Linked DNA regions of Vreelandella piezotolerans. The protein of the gene in region 1 interacts with the protein of each later gene in a pairwise test. Links are inferred from orthologs where the notes say so. Each region holds a gene or a part of one and is shown in the gene's direction. Other genes may lie near its edges.

The links.
Region 2: the proteins of nth (region 1) and aceE interact in binary tests that used the Escherichia coli proteins (3 or more experiments, as listed by UniProt). The link is inferred for Vreelandella piezotolerans from one-to-one orthologs.

What each region holds. Positions count from the first base shown.
Region 1 is NZ_CP048602.1:2,002,898-2,006,043, forward strand. Bases 24-2,847 are described here. They hold nth (endonuclease III), read left to right. Parts: upstream 24-1,028; coding sequence 1,029-1,667; downstream 1,668-2,847. Other genes in these bases: rsxG (electron transport complex subunit RsxG), read left to right, coding at 24-315; GYM47_RS09220 (electron transport complex subunit E), read left to right, coding at 312-1,013; GYM47_RS09230 (hypothetical protein), read left to right, coding at 1,694-2,782; GYM47_RS09235 (tRNA-queuosine alpha-mannosyltransferase domain-containing protein), read right to left, coding at 2,728-2,847. In the rest of the region: more of rsxG, read left to right, coding at 1-23; more of GYM47_RS09235, read right to left, coding at 2,848-3,146. UniProt on the Escherichia coli protein: DNA repair enzyme that has both DNA N-glycosylase activity and AP-lyase activity. The DNA N-glycosylase activity releases various damaged pyrimidines from DNA by cleaving the N-glycosidic bond, leaving an AP (apurinic/apyrimidinic) site.
Region 2 is NZ_CP048602.1:3,095,101-3,098,687, reverse strand. Bases 135-3,399 are described here. They hold aceE (pyruvate dehydrogenase (acetyl-transferring), homodimeric type), read left to right. Parts: upstream 135-526; coding sequence 527-3,199; downstream 3,200-3,399. Other genes in these bases: aceF (pyruvate dehydrogenase complex dihydrolipoyllysine-residue acetyltransferase), read left to right, coding at 3,258-3,399. Outside these bases: 1,6-anhydro-N-acetylmuramyl-L-alanine amidase AmpD, read left to right, coding at 1-116; more of aceF, read left to right, coding at 3,400-3,587. UniProt on the Escherichia coli protein: Component of the pyruvate dehydrogenase (PDH) complex, that catalyzes the overall conversion of pyruvate to acetyl-CoA and CO(2).

The sequences.
Region 1 (3,146 bases):
GGGTATAATGGCGAGATTCGCCTGCTAGTAGCCATTGACCAGAGCGGCGAGATAACCGGTGTGCGCGTCACTCACCATCAAGAGACGCCAGGGCTTGGCGACGATATCGAACGCTCCCGGAGCGACTGGATCACATCGTTCGACGGATTGAGCCTACAAAGCCTATCCCCCAGCGGCTGGGCGGTTCGTAAAGAGGGCGGCGACTTCGACAGTTTTACCGGCGCAACGATCACGCCACGGGCCGTGATCAACGCCGTACACGATACGTTACGCTATTATCACCAACAGCTCGCCCGGCAGGAGTCAGCCCTATGAGCCAATGGAGAGAGCTGGCCCGTGAAGGGCTTTGGTCGAACAATCCAGCGCTGGTGCAATTACTCGGGCTATGCCCACTGCTGGCCGTCAGCGCCAGCGTAGTGAACGCATTAGGCTTGGCGCTGGCGACACTGTTGGTGCTGGTGGGGTCCAGCACGACGATCTCGCTGATTCGCCACCAAGTGCCCAGTGCCGTGCGCTTGCCTGCGTTCGTCATGGTGATTGCCGCCTTCGTGACCTGCGCCGAGCTGCTGATGGCCGCGTTTGTTTATTCGCTGTATCAAATACTAGGCATCTTCATTCCGCTTATCGTGACCAACTGCGCCATATTGGGTCGCGCGGAGGCGTTTGCCTCCCGCCAACCCGTGCTGCCCGCGGCGATCGATGGTTTGATGATGGGATTGGGGTTTGGTGCCGTGCTGGTGCTCATGGGCGCGATTCGCGAGCTCATGGGCCAGGGCACCCTGTTGAGCGACATGGCGCTGCTGTTGGGGCCCGTGGCCGCTGACTGGCAGATCACCCTGGTGGCGGATTACCAGTTTCTCTTTTTCCTTCTGCCGCCTGGCGCTTTCTTCGTAGCCGGGCTTTTGATCGCACTCAAAAATGCGCTGGATGCGCGGCGCGCTTTCCGGGCAGCGCCGACGACGAGCACCCCGCGCGCCGAGCGGCGCGTGCGAGTGACCGGCACCATCAAGTAACCAAGAGAACACACCATGAATGCCCAAAAGCGTCATGAGATTTTCGCGCGCCTACAGGCGGAAAACCCGCACCCCACCACCGAACTCAACTGGAGCACGCCGTTCGAGCTGCTCGCGGCGGTACTGCTTTCCGCCCAAGCCACCGACGTAGGCGTCAACAAAGCAACGGCCCGGCTTTTTCCGGTCGCCAATACGCCCCAAGCCATTATCGAACTAGGTATCGACGGCCTAAAACAGCACATCAAAACCATTGGGCTGTTCAATACCAAGGCAGACAATCTCATGAAAACCTGCCACCTGCTGGTCGACCAGCATGGCGGTCAGGTCCCGCAAACTCGCAAAGCGCTTGAGGCGCTCCCCGGGGTGGGTCGCAAGACCGCCAATGTGATTTTAAATACGGCCTTTGGTCAGCCTACCATTGCGGTGGATACGCACATTTTTCGCGTATCGAACCGCACCGGCATCGCCAAGGGCAAGGACGTCATCGAGGTCGAACGAAAGCTGCTGCGCCATGTCCCCAGTGTCTTCAAGCAAGACGCCCATCATTGGCTGATACTACATGGGCGTTACACGTGCATTGCGCGAAAACCTCGCTGCGGTAGCTGTATCATCGAAGATCTGTGCGACTATAAAGAAAAGACCGAGCTTGCCTAACGGCATGCCACCGCCAGGATCGTCCCATGCCAAGCACCACTGCTGACCTCTACCGCCAGCCTATTACCCAGCGTATCGATGCCCTGCTGCAACTTTCCAGGCAGCACGCCGAACGTTTTTGCAGCCCCGATGCCTGGCTGGCCCGCCAGCGCTATATGGCCAAGCATCCGACGTCGATTGTGGTGATGAAATGTATGGATGGCCGAATCCATATTCCCCACGCCACGCAGACACCGCTTGGAATCATCACACCGTTTCGTAATCTAGGCGGTATTTTCGACCTAGGCTGGCCTTATCTCGGCGAGCTGCTCACCGAGACTGTCTTGCAAGCCACTCAGAGCGGTCGCGCCACGCTGTTGCTGATTACTTACCATTTTTCCAGCGGACATCCCGCACGGGGGTGCGCCGGGTTCAACTGCGATGCCGACGCGGCCAAAGCCCACGCGTACGCCATTGCTCAGCAAGCAGGCCAGCTGTTTGGCCACGACCATCAGCAGGTCTACCCGCTCGTGTGCGGCTTTGAAACCGACAGCGACGCCATGATTCTTCACGGCCAAGGTGGCGAGGTGCTCGATATACGCGACTGGATCGATCGACCAGCGAATGATTTACATGCCACGTTAGCGAGCCTTTGTCCCGACATGCCTGATGATGTTCAACGAGATCTGCTGCCGCTGCTGCTGGGCAACATGGCCCATGTAAGCGAGCTAAGCGGCGTGACCCGAGAGCTCGAAATCGAGCATCGCGAGTGGGTCATCTGCATTGGACGCGGCTTCGACTTCTTGCACCTACCTAACACCGCGTTGATCATCGGTCCCTACGGACCAGACCTGGCGGCCCCATTGTCGACCGCCGCAAGCATTATCGAGGCCAACATGCGTGCGGGGCGAATTCCCAAGGACGGTTTTATGCTTTTGGCGTCAACGCCTTATCAAGATAGCGGTGTGGACCGTGCGAGGGCCGTATTGAAATCGCGATTTTTATCGAATTTTGCCGAGCAGGTGATTCGTGATCATCACCCTGGGCTTGCCGACAAGATGCGCCGCCATACGGCGATCGTTCACTGGCCCACCCGGCGCATGGAGTCACTCGACGCCCCTTGCATCAGCAGTTGACGATATACGGCTTGCCACTGCGGCCACTCCCAGGAGCACGTGTCAAGCGGCGCAGGCTGGCACGTCGGATCCAATAACCACGCTTTTAAACGATGAAACAGCCCCTCTTGCGTGCCATCATAGCGATATTCATTTGGGTAAAGCTCCGGGAAGCAAAGCCGGTCCGGCACTAGCGGCGTGGCACCTCGTTGGGTGGCTTCCATGATGGCCAATCCTTGGAACTCATGCCAGGTGGTCGACACGACGATGCCGCCGCCTTCGAGCAGCGCGCGATACTCTGCCTCTGGCTGTGCCCCCCAGCAAACGATATGTGCCGCCAAACGCTCCTGGGCCTCGGCGAAAATCCCCGGCACCTCGCGAAACT
Region 2 (3,587 bases), 1.1 Mb from region 1 along the record:
TGACGCCGCAGCGTATCACCAGCCACGCCAAGGTGGCGCCGCTGCGTAAGACCGACCCAGGGCCCGCTTTCGACTGGGCGTATTTTCGCCAACAGCTGACACTTGCTACCTTTTAATTAGAGTAAGCCCGTTGGTTAAAAAGCCATGTTAAGTGATTCTTGAGGCAGGTAATAAAACGGTAGTTTAACTACATTTTGGGGGTGTTAGTCGTAGCGACAAAGGTCTTATAAAGCGCTTATGTTGCAGTGCAATAGTTTGTTTTGGATAGCCTTTTACGTTTCACTGGAATTGGCAGCGTGGCGACTTTGCGGTATCTTCGCATATACAAAAGGCTAACCTTCACTCTATACGTGTAGCTTTACTACATCAAGGCGAGCGTAGCTCGTTGAATGTAGAACGAAAACCCCCGTACGATGCAAACGCGTCGTGCCATTGCATGGCCTGTGGTGGCCCAACACCGCAGCCGCCCCAGGCCCGAAGGGTTGGCGGGGCTCATTGTCATTTATCGTCATTCGGAGAGACCTCTATGAGTCTGGAGACAAGAGAAGATCTCGATCCGGTCGAAACCACGGAGTGGCTGGAATCCCTGGAATCGGTACTGGATCGTGAGGGCGAAGATCGTGCCCGCTACCTGATGACCCGCCTGGCGGATCGCCTGCGCCGGGACGGGATGAAGGTGCCCTTCTCGGTGACAACCCCCCACCGTAATACGATTCCGGTTCACCGCGAAGCGCCCATGCCTGGCGATCTGTTCATGGAGCGCCGTATTCGCTCTTTGATCCGTTACAACGCCATTGCACAGGTCATTCGTAACAACCGGGCCAACCCGGGCTTGGGTGGTCACATTGCAAGCTTCATGTCGTCTGCCACGCTATATGATGTGGGGTTCAACCACTTCTTCCGTGCCCCTAAAGGCGATTTCGAAGGCGACTTGATTTACATTCAGGGTCACGTAGCGCCGGGTATCTACGCGCGTTCGTTCCTGGAAGGTCGCCTGACCGAAGAGCAAATGGACAAGTTCCGTCGCGAAGTCGACGGCGACGGCCTCTCTTCTTACCCGCACCCGTGGCTAATGCCGGATTACTGGCAGTTCCCCACGGTGTCCATGGGTCTGGGCCCGATTCAGGCCATCTATCAAGCCCACGTGATGAAGTATCTGCATCACCGTGAGCTGAAAGACATGCACGACCGCAAGATCTGGTGCTTCATGGGCGACGGCGAGTGTGACGAGCCGGAATCCCTGGGCGCGATCTCGTTGGCGGGCCGTGAGAACCTCGATAACCTGATCTTCGTCATCAACTGTAACCTGCAGCGCTTGGACGGCCCGGTACGCGGTAACTCCCGCGTCATGGACGAGTTCGAAGGCGTCTTCCGCGGTGCCGGTTGGAACGTGATCAAGGTCGTTTGGGGGCGTCACTGGGATCCGCTATTCGAGAAGGATAAGAAAGGCATCCTTCAAAAACGCATGGACGAGGCGGTCGACGGCGAGTACCAGAACTACAAGGCGAACGGCGGTGCTTACACCCGTGAGCACTTCTTCGGTAAGTACCCGGAAACCGAAGAAATGGTCAAAGACCTCTCCGACGAAGATATCTGGAAGCTCAACCGTGGCGGTCACGACCCGTTCAAGGTCTACGCGGCCTATCACGAAGCGGTCAATACCTCCAATGGCAAGCCCACCGTCATCCTGGCGCACACCATCAAAGGGTACGGCATGGGCAGCGGCGATGGCGAAGCGGCCAACGAAGCGCACCAGGTCAAGAGCATGGAGTACGAAGCGCTGAAGAAATTCCGCGACCGTTTCGGTATTCCGCTCACCGACGAGCAGCTCAAGGACGTGCCGTATTACAAGCCGGAAGAGGACTCTCCCGAACTCAAGTACATGCACTTGCAGCGCGAGCGTCTTAACGGCTATCTGCCGAGTCGCCGCAGCACGTTCGAGCCGCTGGACATTCCGACCCTGGAAGACAAGACCTTTGCCTCGCAAATGGGCGGCTCCAAAGGGCGCGAAGTGTCTACCACCATGGCGTTCGTGCGTATTCTGAACGGCCTGGTGAAAGATAAGAAGCTGGGCAAACAGGTCGTGCCGATCATTCCGGACGAAGCGCGTACCTTCGGTATGGAAGGTATGTTCCGCCAGCTCGGTATCTACACCTCTGAAGGTCAGAAGTACGAGCCGGTCGATAAGGGCCAGATCATGTACTACCGCGAGGACCAGAAAGGTCAGGTTCTCGAAGAGGGGATTTCCGAAGCAGGCGCGATGTCGGCGTGGATTGCCGCTGCGACCTCCTACAGCAACAACAACGTCACGCTGCTGCCGTTCTACATCTACTACTCGATGTTCGGCTTCCAGCGTATCGGCGACTTGGCCTGGGCCGCAGGCGACTTGCAGGCGCGTGGCTTCATGGTCGGCGGTACCGCTGGGCGTACCACGCTCAACGGTGAAGGCCTGCAGCACCAGGATGGCCACAGCCTGATTCAGGCGTCCACCATCCCTAACTGCCGCAGCTACGACCCGACCTACGGTCATGAGGTGGCGGTCATCGTTCAGGATGGTTTGAAGCGCATGTTCACCGATCAGGAGAACTGCTTCTACTACCTGACCGTGATGAACGAGAACTACGAGCACCCCGAACTCGAGGACGTACCGGCCGACGATATCGTCAAGGGCATGTACCTGCTCAAAGAGACGAAGGGTGACAAAGGTCGCGTTCAGCTGATGGGCTCGGGCACCATTTTGCGCGAAGTGGAAGCCGCCGCCGAACTGCTGGCCAACGACTGGGGCATCGGTGCCGACATCTGGAGCGTGACCAGCTTCAACGAATTGCGTCGTGAAGCGCTGCTGTTGGAGCGTGAAGCGTTCCTCAACCCGGATGCCGAGGCCAACAAGCCCCACGTTACCAAGTGCCTGGAAGGTCGTGATGGTCCGGTGATTGCGTCTACCGACTACATGAAGCTCTACGCGGATCAAGTACGTGCTTGGGTGCCCAGTGATTACACCGTGTTGGGTACCGACGGCTTTGGTCGTTCCGATACCCGCGAGAAGCTGCGCTACTTCTTCGAAGTAGACCGCTACTTCGTCACCGTTGCTGCGCTGCGTGCGCTGGCCGACCGTGGTGAGCTTGATCGCAAGCAGGTTGGCGAAGCGCTGAAGAAGTATGGCATCGATGCCAACAAGCCGAACCCGCTGACCAGCTAAACCGCTGCCCGGCGGACAGATGTCCGCCGGCTCGATCCGATTTGGAAGGAGCGCGACCTTGAGTAGCGAAATCATCAAAGTTCCCGACATCGGTGGGGATACCGATGTCGAAATCATCGAGATTGCGGTGTCAGAAGGCGACGTCATCGAAGCGGAAGACACCCTGATCACTCTGGAATCCGACAAAGCCAGCATGGACGTACCGGCCCCGAAAGGCGGCAAGGTGATCAAAGTGTTGGTCAAAGAGGGCGATAAAGTCTCGGAAGGCGACGATATCGTCGAGCTGGAAGTGGAAGGTGGCGGTGAGAGCGATGCCGAGCCAGAAGCGGAAGCCGACGAAGCGTCGTCGTCAGACGAAGCGCCCGCCAAACAGCAAGAAGACGCCGCT